One region of the Streptomyces sp. NPDC046727 genome, then DNA from elsewhere that is predicted to be linked to it. Evidence: riboswitches for the same ligand, from Rfam matches in the RefSeq annotation. Region 1 holds a riboswitch; the other holds the start of a gene.

What was found. A riboswitch is a leader RNA that binds a small molecule or an ion and turns the genes downstream of it on or off. The one in region 1 is predicted to bind cyclic di-AMP.
Positions count from the first base shown of each region.
Region 2: linked by a shared signal. The riboswitch ahead of ABZ937_RS01600 (transglycosylase SLT domain-containing protein) and the one ahead of ABZ937_RS04310 (M23 family metallopeptidase) in region 1 are both predicted to bind cyclic di-AMP.

Region 1 is NZ_JBEYYR010000003.1:48,250-55,855, forward strand. Features, by position in the region: gene ABZ937_RS04295 (DNA topoisomerase IV subunit A) at 1-1,196, opposite strand, end outside; gene ABZ937_RS04300 (pitrilysin family protein) at 1,557-2,960, shown strand; gene ABZ937_RS04305 (pitrilysin family protein) at 2,957-4,345, shown strand; cyclic di-AMP (ydaO/yuaA leader) riboswitch at 4,555-4,715, shown strand; gene ABZ937_RS04310 (M23 family metallopeptidase) at 4,728-5,483, shown strand; gene ABZ937_RS04315 (GntR family transcriptional regulator) at 5,682-6,368, shown strand; gene ABZ937_RS04320 (HPr family phosphocarrier protein) at 6,541-6,822, opposite strand; gene ABZ937_RS04325 (GNAT family N-acetyltransferase) at 7,001-7,606, shown strand, end outside.
Region 2 is NZ_JBEYYR010000001.1:337,057-344,662, reverse strand. Features, by position in the region: gene ABZ937_RS01615 (ATP-grasp domain-containing protein) at 1-504, shown strand, start outside; gene ABZ937_RS01610 (FAD-dependent oxidoreductase) at 551-1,753, shown strand; gene ABZ937_RS01605 (HAD family hydrolase) at 1,877-2,689, shown strand; gene ABZ937_RS01600 (transglycosylase SLT domain-containing protein) at 2,754-3,236, opposite strand; cyclic di-AMP (ydaO/yuaA leader) riboswitch at 3,240-3,420, opposite strand; gene ABZ937_RS01595 (polyprenyl synthetase family protein) at 4,008-5,018, shown strand; gene ABZ937_RS01590 (sigma-E factor regulatory protein RseB domain-containing protein) at 5,451-6,659, shown strand; gene ABZ937_RS01585 (ABC transporter ATP-binding protein) at 6,731-7,606, shown strand, end outside.

The DNA of each region.
Region 1 (7,606 bases):
AGCGCGGTCAGCAGGCCCTCGACCAGGTGCAGCCGGTCGCGCTTCTTGCCGCGGCGGAACTCGCTGCGGCGCCGGACCACCTCGAAGCGGTGGTCCAGATAGACCTCCAGCAGCTCCTTCAGGCCCAGGGTGAGCGGCTGGCCGTCGACCAGGGCGACGTTGTTGATGCCGAAGGACTCCTCCATCGGGGTCAGCTTGTACAGCTGCTCCAGGATCGCCTCCGGCACGAAGCCGTTCTTGATCTCGATGACCAGGCGCAGACCGTGCTCGCGGTCGGTGAGGTCCTTGACGTCGGCGATGCCCTGGACCTTCTTCGCGTTGACCAGGTCCTTGATCTTCGCGATGACCTTCTCGGGGCCGACCGTGAACGGCAGTTCGGTGACCACCAGGCCCTTGCGGCGGGCGGTGACGGTCTCGATCGACACGGTCGCGCGCATCTTGAAGGTGCCGCGACCGGTCGCGTACGCGTCCCGGATGCCGTCCAGGCCGACGATCCGGCCGCCGGTGGGCAGGTCCGGGCCCGGGACGTGCTTCATCAGCGCGTCCAGGTCGGCGTTCGGGTACCGGATCAGGTGGCGGGCGGCGGTGACGACCTCGCGCAGGTTGTGCGGCGGCATGTTCGTCGCCATGCCGACCGCGATGCCCGAGGAGCCGTTGACCAGCAGGTTCGGGAAGGCGGCGGGCAGGGCCACCGGCTCCTGCTCCTGGCCGTCGTAGTTCGGCGCGAAGTCGACCGTGTCCTCGTCGATCGACTCGGTCATCAGGCTCGTCGCCTCGGCCATCCGGCACTCGGTGTACCGCATGGCGGCCGGCGGGTCGTCGTTGCCCAGGGAGCCGAAGTTGCCGTGGCCGTCGACCAGCGGCACACGCATGGAGAAGGGCTGCGCCATGCGCACCAGGGCGTCGTAGATCGACGCGTCGCCGTGCGGGTGCAGCTTGCCCATGACCTCACCGACGACACGCGCGCACTTCACGTACGAGCGTTCGGGGCGCAGGCCCATCTCGTTCATCTGGTAGACGATCCGGCGGTGCACCGGCTTGAGGCCGTCACGGGCGTCCGGCAGGGCGCGCGAGTAGATGACCGAGTACGCGTACTCAAGGTAGGAGCCACGCATCTCGTCCACGACGTCGATGTCGAGGATCCTCTCCTCGAACGAATCGTCGGGCGGCGGGGTCTTCGTGCTGCGGCGGGCCATCGCTGCCTGGCTCCTTGCTGAAGCGTTTGACGGATCTGACGCGGACCATTGTGGACCGAGGCACTGACAAGCGGTGCCGCGACCCGGTCCCGGCGGCCCGGCCGGCGCCGGGGAACGGCCCGCCCCGGCGGCGCGGGGCCGTCGGGCGCGGCCCGATCCGGCGGCGCGAGGCCGCTGGGGAACGGCCGCCCCGGAGCCGCGAGGCCGTCCGGGAGCGGGTCCGACGCAGGCTACGCGATCCGCTCTCGGCGTACGCCCCGCGGGAACTTCGCCGAGGCCCCGCACGCTTTGCATACAGTGGCAGGAACGGCAGGAAAACCGCGGTTTCTTTCGACCGCCTCCGCTCGCGAAGGGACGTACATGCCCATGGGTCACACGACCACGGCCGAGGCAGGCTCCGGGGGCCTGGCAGCGACCGAGCACCGGCTGGCCAACGGTCTGCGCGTGGTGCTCTCCGAGGACCACCTGACCCCGGTGGCGGCGGTCTGCCTCTGGTACGACGTCGGTTCCCGCCACGAAGTCAAGGGGCGTACCGGCCTGGCTCACCTTTTCGAGCACTTGATGTTCCAGGGCTCCGCCCAGGTCAAGGGCAACGGTCACTTCGAGCTGGTGCAGGGCGCCGGCGGCTCGCTGAACGGCACCACCAGCTTCGAGCGCACCAACTACTTCGAGACCATGCCCACCCACCAGCTGGAGCTGGCCCTCTGGCTGGAGGCCGACCGCATGGGCTCCCTGCTGGCCGCCCTGGACGACGAGTCCATGGAGAACCAGCGGGACGTCGTCAAGAACGAGCGCCGCCAGCGCTACGACAACGTGCCGTACGGCACCGCCTTCGAGAAGCTGACCGCCCTCTCCTACCCGGAGGGCCACCCCTACCACCACACGCCGATCGGCTCGATGGCGGACCTGGACGCGGCCACCCTGGAGGACGCCCGCCAGTTCTTCCGCACCTACTACGCGCCGAACAACGCGGTGCTCTCCGTGGTCGGCGACATCGACCCCCAGCAGACCCTCGCCTGGATCGAGAAGTACTTCGGGTCGATCGCGTCCCACGACGGCAAGCCCGAGCCCCGCGAGGGCTCCCTGCCGGACGTCATCGGCGAGCAGCTGCGCGAGGTCGTCGTCGAGGAGGTCCCGGCGCGCGCCCTGATGGCCGCCTACCGGCTCCCGCAGGACGGCACGCGCGCGTGCGACGCGGCCGATCTGGCCCTGACCGTCCTCGGCGGCGGCGAGTCCTCCCGCCTGTACAACCGGCTGGTGCGCCGGGACCGCACGGCCGTCGCGGCCGGCTTCGGCCTGCTGCGCCTGGCCGGCGCGCCCTCCATGGGCTGGCTGGACGTGAAGGCCTCCGGTGACGTCGAGGTGCCCGTCATCGAGGCCGCCATCGACGAGGAGCTGGCCCGGTTCGCCGCCGAGGGCCCCACCCCCGAGGAGATGGAGCGCGCCCAGGCCCAGCTGGAGCGCGAGTGGCTGGACCGGCTCGGCACGGTCGCCGGCCGCGCCGACGAACTGTGCCGGTTCGCCGTCCTGTTCGGCGACCCGCAGCTCGCCCTGACCGCCGTCCAGCGCGTCCTGGCGGTGACCCCGGAGGAGGTCCAGGAGGTCGCCAAGGCCCACCTGCGCCCCGACAACCGCGCGGTCCTCGTCTACGAGCCGAAGTCCCCGGAAAAGGCCCCGGACGCCGACGTCCCCGAGGACCCGGAGCAGGAAGCGACCGTAGAGGCGGGCCGCGACGAGACCGAGAACGAGGAGACGGCCAAGTGACCCAGCTCGCCACCATGGACTTCCACCCCCAGCCGCAGCCCGGCGAGGCCAGGCCCTGGGCGTTCCCGGCCCCCGAGCGGACCGCGCTCGACAACGGCCTGACCGTGCTGCGCTGCCACCGCCCCGGCCAGCAGGTCGTCGCCGTGGAGGTGCTGCTGGACGCGCCTCTGGACGCCGAGCCGAACGGCCTGGACGGCGTCGCCACGATCATGGCGCGGGCCTTCTCCGAGGGCACCGACAAGCACTCCGCCGAGGAGTTCGCCGCCGAGCTGGAGCGCGCCGGCGCCACCCTCGACGCGCACGCCGACCACCCCGGCGTCCGGATCAGCCTGGAGGTCCCGGCCTCCCGTCTCGCCAAGGGCCTCGGCCTGCTCGCCGACGCCCTGCGCGCGCCCGCGTTCGCCGAGAGCGAGGTCGAGCGGCTGGTCCGCAACCGCCTGGACGAGATCCCGCACGAGCTGGCCAACCCCGCCCGCCGGGCCGCAAAGGAACTCTCCAAGGAGCTGTTCCCGGCGACCTCGCGCATGTCCCGCCCGCGCCAGGGCACCGAGGAGACGGTCGAGAAGATCGACGCGGCGGCCGTGCGCGCCTTCTGCGACCGCCACGTCCGGCCCGCCACGGCCACCGTGGTGGTCGTCGGCGATCTGACCGGCATCGACCTGGACGCGCTGCTCGGCGACACCCTGGGCGCCTGGACGGGCACCCCGGGCGAGCCCCGGCCGGTGCCGCCGGTGACCGCCGACGACACGGGGCGCGTGATCATCGTGGACCGGCCCGGCGCCGTCCAGACGCAGCTGCTCATCGGCCGGATCGGACCCGACCGGCACGACCGGGTGTGGCCCGCCCAGGTGCTCGGCACGTACTGCCTCGGCGGCACCCTCACCTCCCGGCTGGACCGCGTCCTGCGCGAGGAGAAGGGCTACACCTACGGCGTGCGGTCCTTCGGGCAGGTTCTGCGGTCCGCGCCGGACGGCACGGGCGCGGCCATGCTCGCCATCAGCGGATCCGTGGACACCCCGAACACCGGCCCGGCGCTGGACGACCTGTGGAAGGTGCTGCGGACCGTCGCGACGGAGGGCCTGACCGACGCCGAGCGGGACGTCGCCGTGCAGAACCTCGTCGGCGTGGCGCCGCTGAAGTACGAGACCGCCGCGGCCGTCGCGAGCACGCTGGCCGACCAGGTCGAGCAGCACCTGCCCGACGACTTCCAGGCGACGCTCTACCAGCAGCTGGCCGGCACGGGCACGGTGGAGGCCACCGCGGCCGTCGTGAACGCCTTCCCGGTGGACCGCCTGGTGACCGTCCTCGTCGGCGACGCCGCCCAGATCAAGGCGCCGGTCGAGGCGCTCGGCATCGGTGAAGTGACCGTGGTGACGGCCGAGTAGTGCCACGCGCGCAGGGGCCCTGACGACCTACGGGTCGTCAGGGCCCCTGCTGTTCCACTCGTTCCCCCAGATGCCCGTTTTGGGGCGGAGGTTGCCTGTCTGCCCTGTGGGATGCGCTACAAAAGCCCGGATCCGTTTGAGGATTGAAAGCGGGCCACCGTAGCGTCGTCCGGGCTGTTCGTCAGGCAGTGCGCCGCGCCCGCGGCACCGGACAGCCATCGCCGAGTCCCCGTACGGCGCGAGCCAGGGGAGCCGGGGACCCACCGTCCCTGGGGTGAATCGGGCGCCCGCGCGGCTGCGAGGGGGCTCGTAGGAGACCTTCCTGCTCCGAACCCGTCAGCTAACCCGGTAGGCGAGAGGGAAGGAAAGGACCAGCCACTTCATGGCGTTCATGTGCGCCACCGGGAAGCACCGCAAGCCCGGCCGGGTCAAGCGGACCACCGCTCAGGCGGCCGGTATCGCGGCCCTCACCACCACCGGTGTGATCAGCACCCTCGCCGCCTCCCCGGCGCTGGCCGCCGAGACCCCCGCGGAGCAGACCGGCCTCACCCCGGTCCTCGCCGCTACCGACGACGTCGCCGAGCAGATCGACGCGCAGGCCGCCGCCCAGCAGCAGGCCGCCGACGAGAAGGCGGCCGAGGCGGCCGCGGCGAAGGAAGCCGCCCAGCGGGCCCAGGAGGTGCGCGAGGCCAAGGCCCGCGCCGCCCGGGAGGCCGAGCGCAAGCTGTTGAACGCCTTCGTCGCGCCCATCGCGCACTCCTACGTCTCCACGGGCTACCAGGCCAGCAGCTCGCTGTGGTCCTCCGGCTCGCACACCGGCGTCGACTTCCACGCGGCCAGCGGCACGGCCGTCCACGCGGTGGGCTCCGGCACGGTCGTCTCCACGGGCTGGGGCGGCGCCTACGGCAACCAGATCGTGATCCGGATGGCCGACGGCATGTACACCCAGTACGGGCACCTGTCCTCCATCGGCGTCACGGTGGGCCAGAAGGTCGTCCCGGGCCAGCAGATCGGCCTGTCCGGCGCCACCGGCAACGTCACCGGCCCGCACCTCCACTTCGAGGCGCGTACGACCCCCGAGTACGGCTCGGACGTCGACCCCGTCGCCTACCTCCGCCAGCACGGCGTGAACATCTGACGCCTCCCGCACGGCAGTCCGAAGCCCCGGCTCATCGAGCCGGGGCTTTCGTCGTTTTTCGCAGTGTCCGCCGGACCCGTTGTCCAAAAAATATCCATGGATTACGGCCTGCCGTCGGAAATTCCGGCTCATTGGAATAGAGTCTCGGAACACGCGTCCGTCGACGACGTTTCACGGGGATTAAAGCGGAGGTCGGTCATGCGTATTCCGGCGCACTCGGTGTGCACCGCGGTCCGGGACGACATCGTCGCCGGTGTCTACGAGCGTGGCAGCCGTCTCACCGAGGAAGTCCTGGCCCGCCGCTACGGCGTCTCGCGCGTCCCCGTGCGCGAGGCCCTGCGCACCCTGGAGGCCGAGGGCTTCGTGGTGACGCGCCGGCACGCGGGCGCGTGCGTGGCCGAGCCGACCGAGCAGGAGGCCGCCGACCTGCTGGAGATGCGGATGCTGCTGGAGCCGCTGGGTGCCGCCCGGGCCGCCCAGCGGCGCACCGAGGCCCATCTGAAGGTGCTGCGCGGCCTGGTCCGGCTGGGCCAGGAGCGGGCCAGGAGGGGCAACAGCGAGGATCTGCGCTCGCTGGGCGGCTGGTTCCACGAGACGCTCGCGCAGGCCTCCGGCAGCCCCTCGCTGACCTCGATGCTCACCCAGCTGCGGCACAAGATCGCCTGGATGTACGTGCTGGAGGCGCCGCTGAGCCCGGGGGACTCCTGGGCGGAGCACGGCGCGATCGTGGACGCGGTGGCGCGCGGGGACGGGGAGCGCGCGCGGACGCTCACGGCGCTGCACGCGGAGCGCGCGACAGGCGCGCACCGGCTGCGCTTTTCCGGTGCCGCGGAGCGTGTGAGGACTTCGCAACACGCCGTAAACATCTCGGGCCCGCGGTATTAACACGGACACCGTATACAAAGAAGAGTTATTCGGTGGAGGGGTGTTTTCTGCTGCCCTTTTCCTGCCTGAATTCCGGGACGCGAGCCGTTCGGTGCCCGCGGGGAATTCAGGCTGCCGGGAAAACGCGGAAGCCGCGCCGTCCGGTACGGACGACGCGGCTTCCCGGTCCTGCTCAGACGGTCTCGGGCAGCTCCTCCAGGCCCTCGGAGACCAGCTTGGCCAGACGGTCGAGGGCGACGTCCGCGCCCTCGGCGTCGGAGGCGAGGACGATCTCCTCGCCACCCTGGGCGCCCAGGCCCAGGACGGCCAGCATCGAGGCCGCGTTGACGGGGTTGCCCCCGGCCTTGGCGATCGTCACCGGGACGCCTGCGGCCGTGGCGGCTCGGACGAAGATGGAGGCGGGGCGGGCGTGGAGGCCCTCGGCCCAGCCGACGTTGACGCGGCGCTCAGCCATGTGTTGCTGCCCTTCGGTGTTCAGGGTTGTCTAGACCAGTTTCCCATATCGCGAAGCGTGCCCGGAGGGGACGTTCGTCCCGCTCCGCCGTGGCACCGGACCGCGGCCTCGGTCCGGCTCTCCGTCCTCCACAGACTGCCCCGCGCCGTTGTCGTACGCGAGCCGTACTCTGGGGCCCATGCAGACCTCGGCGGGCCGGCAGGACCGGCACCAGTACCCCGCCCACTGGGAGGCGGACGTGGTGCTGCGCGACGGTGGCACCGCGCGCGTCAGGCCCATCACCGTTGATGACGCCGACCGCCTGGTCAGTTTCTACGAGCAGGTCTCGGACGAGTCGAAGTACTACCGCTTCTTCGCGCCGTACCCACGACTCTCCGCCAAGGACGTCCACCGCTTCACGCACCACGACTTTGTGGACCGGGTGGGACTCGCGGCCACGATCGGCGGCGAGTTCATCGCCACCGTACGCTATGACCGCATCGGCGCCGACGGCATGCCCGCCTCAGCGCCCGCCGACGAGGCCGAGGTCGCCTTCCTCGTCCAGGACGCCCACCAGGGCCGCGGGGTCGCCTCCGCCCTCCTGGAGCACATCGCGGCCGTCGCGCGCGAGCGCGGGATCCGGCGCTTCGCCGCCGAGGTGCTCCCCGCCAACAACAAGATGATCAAGGTGTTCACGGACGCCGGCTACACCCAGAAGCGCAGCTTCGAGGACGGCGTCGTCCGCCTGGAGTTCGACCTCGAACCCACCGACCGCTCCGTCGCCGTGCAGCGCGCGCGGGAGCAG
Region 2 (7,606 bases), on a different contig from region 1:
GCCGGCATGACGGCGAACGCGTACGTCGTCGACAACCCGGAACTCGCCGACCTCGCCGCACGTTTCGTCAAGCAGATCGGCTTTTGCGGCATCATCGACCTCGACCTGCGCTTCGACCGGCGCGACGGACAGTACAAGCTCCTCGACTTCAACCCGCGCGTGGGCGCCCAGTTCCGGCTCTTCGAGAACGAGTCGGGCGTGGACGTCGTCCGTGCGATGCACCTGCACCTGACCGGCCGCCCTGTACCGGAGGGGGAACAGCGCGCCGGCCACCGCTACATCGTGGAGAACATCGACCTCGCAGCCCTCCTCGCCTACCGCCGCAGCGGCTACACGACACCGCACGCGCCGGCCAGGGCGAGCGGGACGGAGCTGGCCTGGCTCGCGGGCGACGACCCGCTGCCGTTCCTCACGATGCTCGCCCGCTTCGTGCGCCCGGGCGCGAAGCACCTCTATCAGCTGTGGCGGACCAGCCGCCGCGGCGGCAGCACATCCACGAAGTAGGCAAGGCCACGACAGCGTGGCGTAACGCGTCCTGGGGAGGGACTTCGTGATCCGACCGGTAGCAGTCATCGGGGCCGGGCCGTTCGGCCTGTCCACCGCCGCCCATCTGCGGGCGCGCGGCATCCCCGTGCGCGTCTTCGGCGATCCCATGGTGAGCTGGCGTGATCACATGCCCCAGGGCATGCTCCTCAAGTCGACACCCGCCGCCTCGAACCTCGACTGCCCCCAGCCCGGCCACACCCTCGCCGACTACTGCGACGCGGCAGGGATCCGCCGCCTGGTGACCGACGAGGACATCATCCCGGTGGAGACCTTCATCTCCTACGGGGAGTGGTTCCAGCAGAGGCTGGTCCCCGGCCTGGAGCGGGTGCGGGTCGTCTCCGTCGACCGCGACCCGAACGGCGGTTTCGAACTCAAGCTGGACTCCGGGGAGTTGTTCACCGCGCGCGCGGTCGTCGTCGCCACCGGTCTGTCCGGGCTCGCCCACCTGCCGGCCGAGCTGGCGCCGGCGGCGGCCGACGGTCCCGCCCCGACCGGCCCGGTCTCGCACAGCTCCCAGCACCACGACCTCGGCCGGTTCACCCGCAAGGAGCTGATCGTCATCGGCGCCGGCCAGTCCGCGCTGGAGACGGCGGCGCTCGCGGCGGAGGCGGGGGCACGCGTGCGCGTGGTCGCGCGCGGGCACGGCAGGGTCGCCTTCGGCGCCCCGCCCTGGAAGCAGCCGAGGCTTCGCCCCGAGTCCCCGTTCGGCCGAGCCTGGTCGCTGTGGGCGCTCACCTACTACCCGCACCCGTACCGCTTCCTGCCCGAGGCCGCCCGCCACTACCTGGTCCGCCGGGTCCTCGGCCCGCTCGGCGCCTGGTGGCTGCGCGAGCGCTTCGAGAGCGGTGTGGAGGTGCGGGACGTCGCGCGGGTGGTGGGCGCCGAGATCCAGGACGGCAGCCCCGTGCTCACCGTCCGCGCCCATGCCGGCCACACCGAGCGGCTCGTCGCCGACCACGTCATCGCCGCCACCGGCTACCGCGTCGACCTGGCGGCGATGGACTTCCTCGGCCATGAGCTGCGCACCCGGCTCGCGGTGAGCCGCGGCGCGCCCAGGCTCGGCCCCGGCTACGTCTCCTCCGTGCCCGGCCTGTACTTCACCGGCCTGCCGGCCGCGTCGTCGTACGGCCCGGTGATGCGGTTCGTCTGCGGTACGGAGTTCGCCTCCCCGCGCCTGGCGAACCACCTGGCCGCGGCGCACGGTTGAGCCCCAGGGGTCGCAGCGGTGACCCCATCAAGGCGTCCAGGGGCCCCACTTGGGGTCAATCAGCACGTAAGTGCGTGGAATGACAGGTGAGTCGGCGGGGCGCGGTGTCCGTATTCTCTGATCATGGCACCCACCCCCGCACACGCACTGATCGCCACCGACCTGGACGGGACGCTGCTGCGCGGCGACGACACCGTCTCCGACCGGTCGCTCGCCGCGCTCGCGCGGGTGGCGCGGGCCGGTGCCCGGCACCTGGTGGTCACGGGCCGCCCGGCCCCGCGGGTACGGCCCCTGCTGGCGCAGCTCGGCTGCACCGGGCTCGCGGTGTGCGGGCAGGGAGCGCAGGTCTACGACGCCGGGGCCGACCGCCTGCTGTGGTCGGTCCGGCTGGACCGGGAGCTGGCCGAGACCGCGCTCGGCAAGATCGAGGCGGAGGCGGGCCAGGTCTACGCGGCGGTCGACCAGGACGGCGTGGACGGCCTCACGCTCATCGAGCCCGGCTACCGGATGCCCCATCCGACGCTGCCCGCGGTGCGGGTCGGTCGGCGGGACGACCTGTGGTCCGAGCCCATCAGCAAGGTGCTGCTGCGGCATGCCGACCTGTCCGACGACGAGTTGGCGACCGTGGCGCGCGCCGCGGTGGGCTCGCTGGCGACGGTCACCATGTCGGGGCCCGGCACCGTGGAGCTGCAGCCGAGCGGGGTGACGAAGGCGACCGGCCTGGCGCTGGCCGCCGAGCGGCTGGGGATCGGCGCCGAACAGGCACTGGCCTTCGGAGACATGCCCAACGACATCCCGATGTTCGACTGGGCCGGACGCGGCGTCGCCATGGCCAACGCGCATCCCGAACTGAAGGCGGTCGCGGATGAGGTCACCTTGTCGAACGAGGACGACGGCATCGCCGTCGTCCTCGAAAGACTGTTCCCGGCCGGCTGACCGGGCCGACCGTGACGTCGACCGGCTGACCGGGACATCAGCAGCGCGTGCCCCGACCGGCCGATCAGTAGGCGCCGAACACGTTGTCGATGGACCCGTACCGCGCGGCCGCGTAGTTGCAGGCGGCGGTGATGTTCGCGACCGGGTCGTAGATGTCGAACGACGTGCCGGCCACGTGGTAGGCGTTGAACGTCGGGTCGATGACCTGGAGCAGGCCCTTGGACGGGATGCCCTTGGCGGCGTTGGAGTCCCAGAGGTTGATGGCGGCCGGGTTGCCCGAGGACTCGCGCATGACGTTGCGGTAGATGCCGTTGTAGGTGCCCGGGATGTGCTTCTCGGCCATGATCGCGAGCGACTCGCGGATCCAGCCGTCGAGGTTGTTCGGGTACCCGGCGAGGGTGGTGCCCGTGGTGGTGCCGGTGGCCGCGGAGGCACCGGTAGCGCCGATGAGCGGAAGGGTGAGGACGGCGGCGCCGGTGGCGGCGGCGACGAGGGTACGGACGAGGCGGCTGTTCCGGGTACGGCGGTGCTGAGCGGCAGCAGGCATGGGGAAGTTCCTCTCCGGCGCCTGCGAGGTGAGCTGTCGGGTTCGGGCGGGGAGGTGCCCGGCCGTGCCTGGGGGAGGCACGACTTCACCCCGAGCCGTTCCGGTGCGGCGTATGCCGTCCGACTCAGCGACTTACCTGGGTCCCCCGCTCCTGCCGTACGAATGAGTTCGTCGATGGGTATGCGGGCGGCGGCAGGATTCGGCGTCCGCCCGACGGCACGGAACGTATGCGGGAGCACATGTCGGGAACAAGTACCGGATTCATACAACATGCGGTTTGACCTTGATCGATGCCGTATGAGGTGCTTGATCCTTTGCGGTTGCCAATCTTCAACTCGCCGACGGGGCAAGGGGTCGTGGGGGGTCCGGCGGGTGGGGCGGGCCAGTAGGCCGCGTGACCCAACTCACGAAATGGCAAAACACTTTAAATCAGACATGGGGGATTAGGGGGATTCGGGCCTGAAGTCGGGGTCGTGGTGGAACCGGGGGTGTGGTGCGTGTCGTTGTCGTAGTGGCCGACGGGGGAGGGGTGATGGAGGAGGGGGTGTGGAGAGGTCGCGACACGGCATCCGGATTACCGTTAAGTCGACAAATGTCCGTTATTACCATGTGATCAAAACTATGCCGGTCATGATCCGATACCGCCCAGGCTGGACCGGTGGGCGCTATCGGTGATCGAAAGAGGACCGGATACGCTGACTTGAGTGATGGCAGCGACCTATCGACAAACCGTGTAAGCGCCAGCAGACACCAGCAGACAGGAGACCCCTCGTGACCGTCGTCGGGCCGTTCGGGCTGAGCGTGCGGGACCAGGCTCTGGAAGCCGATGTCCAGGCCGGATTGGCGGCTGTCGAGGAAGGCTTGCTCGATGCCACCAAGAGCGAGGTCCCGTTCATCACGGAGGCCGCGCAGCACCTCGTACGGGCCGGAGGGAAGCGTTTCCGGCCACTGCTCGTGATGCTCGCGGCCCAGTTCGGCGACCCCTACGCGCCGGGCGTCGTGCCGTCGGCCGTGGTCGTGGAGCTGACCCATCTGGCCACGCTGTACCACGACGACGTCATGGACGAGGCGGCCGTGCGGCGCGGCGTGGACAGCGCCAACACCCGCTGGGGCAACTCCGTCGCGGTTCTCACCGGCGACTTCCTCTTCGCCCGCGCCTCCCAGATCCTCGCCGACCTCGGCCCCGAGGCGGTCCGGGTGCAGGCCCTGGCGTTCGAGCGGCTCGTCACCGGTCAGATCCTGGAGACCGCGGGTCCCTCGGACGGGCGCGACCCGGTCGAGCACTACCTGGACGTGCTCGGCGGCAAGACGGGCTCCCTGGTGGCGGTCTCCTGCCGGTTCGGCGCGATGATGTCCGGCGCCGACGAGACGGTCGTCGACGTCCTCACCCAGTACGGCGAACGGCTCGGCGTCGCCTTCCAGCTCGCGGACGACGTCCTGGACATCGCCTCCGACTCCCACGAGTCCGGCAAGACCCCCGGCACCGACCTGCGCGAGGGCATCCCGACCCTGCCGGTGCTCCGGCTGCGCGAGCGGGCCGCCCGGCTGGGCCTGGCCGAGGACATCGCGCTGTGCGAGCTGCTGGACTCCGACCTCAGCGACGATGCCCGGCACGCCGAGGCGCTGGCCGGCCTGCGGGCCCACCCCGCGCTGGAGCAGGCCCGCCGGGACACCGTCCGGTACGCGGAGGAGGCCCGGTCCGCGCTGGCCCCGCTGCCCGAGTGCGATGCCAAGGCGGCGCTGCTGGAGCTGTGCGACGCCGTGGTGCACCGGGCGGGCTGACCCGGCCGGGAAACAGACCGGCCGACCCGCACGGAACCTGCTGGCGAGCCGTACGGAACCGGCTGGCAGACCCGTACGGAACCGGCTGGCCGACCCGTACGGAACCGGGCGGTCGACCCGTACGGAACCGGCCGGCCGATTCCGCCGGAGCCCGGCGGCCGACTGTCCCGGAGCCTGGCCGACCGCCGCGGACGGACACCCGTACGGGCGGTGTTCCCCCACACGACCCCTACGGGTAGGGGGAGATACGGCCGTCGGGTGTCATACCGCAGGCGTACACGCAGTTGCCTCCGAGGGCTGACGCTTCTTCACCGCCGATTTGGTGAGATGGAAACCACGGAAATCACCACTCCTCACCGATTCGGGTGAGAATGGCGGCTCAGGTGGACCAGCGTGACGACAGCCGCCGCCGACGACGGAGGTAAGGCACACATGGCACCGTACGAATCCGACGACACAGTGGGCGCCGCGCGGGACGAGAACCCGCGCTCCGGCCGGCGCAAGGCCGCCCGGTACGCCGTCCCGGTCGCGGTGGTGGGGGTGGCGGCGGCCACGATCGGGCTGGTCCCGGCGCTCGCCGACTCCGGTGACCCCGACCTGCCGAAGATCAGCGCACAGCAGCTCATCGAGAAGATAGCCAAGTCGGACGTGCAGCAGCTGTCCGGCACCGTGAAGATCAGCACCGACCTCGGCCTGCCGAACCTCGGCGGCCTGGAGAGCAGCCTGGTCTCCGGGGCCGGCCAGGGCTCCGGCGACGGCTCCTCCGCCGACCCGCAGGCCAAGCTCACCGAGCTGGTCTCCGGCACGCACACCCTGCGTGTCGCGGCCGACGGCCCGGACCGGCAGAAACTGTCGCTGCTGGAGAGCGGCGCCGAGTACAGCCTCATCCACGACGGCAAGGACGTCTGGGGCTACGACAGCAAGAGCAACGAGGTCTACCACTCCACCGCGGCCGACTCCGGCAAGGAGCACAGGGCGGAGCCGCCGGCCACCCCCAAGGACTTCGCCGACGAGATCCTGAAGTCGGTGGACGACACCACGTCCGTCACCGTCGACGGCACCGCACAGGTCGCCGGACGGGACGCCTACAAGCTGCTCATCCAGCCCAAGCAGGGCGACAGCACGGTCGGCGCGATCAGCATCGCCGTGGACGCGAAGACGGGCCTGCCGCTGAAGTTCACGCTGACCCCGAAGAGCGGCGGTGCCGCCGTGGTCGACGCGGGCTTCACCCGGGTCTCCTTCGCCCGTCCGGCCGCCTCCACCTTCGACTTCACCCCGCCCAAGGGCGCGAAGGTCACCGAGGAGAAGGACGCGGCCAAGGCGCCGGAGCACACCCCGAAGCACGGCGAGGACTTCACCGAGGGCCTGAAGGGCGCGGACGGGCTGAACGTCCTCGGCGAGGGCTGGACGTCCGTCGCCACCTTCGACACCGGCACCGAGGGCGGCCTGCCGACCGGCTCCCAGGGCGGTGACCTCGGCGGCTTCCTCGGCTCGCTCGGCGACCAGGTCTCCGGGAAGTTCGGCAAGGGCACGGTCTTCTCCACCCGCCTGGTCAACGCCCTGATCACCGACGACGGCAAGGTCTACGCCGGCGCGGTCACCAAGGACGCCCTGGTGAAGGCGGCCGACGCGGGGAAGTGATCCGATCCGGGAACTACGGGCCGTGACCGGCCGTTGACCCTTCGGGAGCACGACGAATCGAGGGGGAGCCGATGGACGAACCGTCCGCCACGCAGCGGGACCCCGTCACGGACCGGGATCCGGCAGACGCGAAGGCGAGCGTGATCGCCACGCGCGGTCTCACCAAGCGTTACCGCGGCGGACAGCTCGCCGTGGACGGTCTCGACCTGACCGTCCCGGCGGGCAGTGTCTTCGGCTTCCTCGGCCCCAACGGCTCCGGCAAGACCACCACCATCCGCATGCTGATGGGCCTGATCGAGCCGACCGCGGGCACGGCCCGGGTGCTCGGCCGGCCCATGCCGCGATCGGCCCGTACGGTCCTTCCGCAGGTCGGCGCGCTCATCGAGGGCCCCGCCCTGTACGGCTTCCTCTCCGGCCGCGACAACCTGCTGCGCTACGACGCCGCCGACCCGACCGCCGACCCGCGCACCCGGCACGCCCGCGTCGCCGCGGCACTGGAGCGGGTCGGCCTCGCGGCTGCCGCGGGCAAGAAGGCGAAGGCGTACTCCCTCGGTATGAAACAGCGCCTGGGGCTGGCCGCCGCGCTGCTCCAGCCGCGCAGACTGCTCGTCCTGGACGAGCCCACCAACGGCCTCGATCCGCAGGGCATGCGGGAGATCCGCACCCTGATCAGAGAGCTGGCCGCCGACGGTACGACCGTCTTCCTCTCCTCCCACCTCCTCGACGAGATCGAGCAGGTGTGCACCCATGCGGCGGTCATGGCGCAGGGCCGGCTCGTCACCCAGGGCGCGGTCGCCGAGCTGGCGGCGGGGGCGCGCGGCCGGCTGGTGGTGACCACGCCGGACGCGGCCGAGGCGGCCCGCGTGCTGAAGGAACTGGGCGTGGGGGACGTGGCCGCCGACGGCGACCGGGTCACCGGCGAACCGCCCGAGCGGGACCTCGCCGAG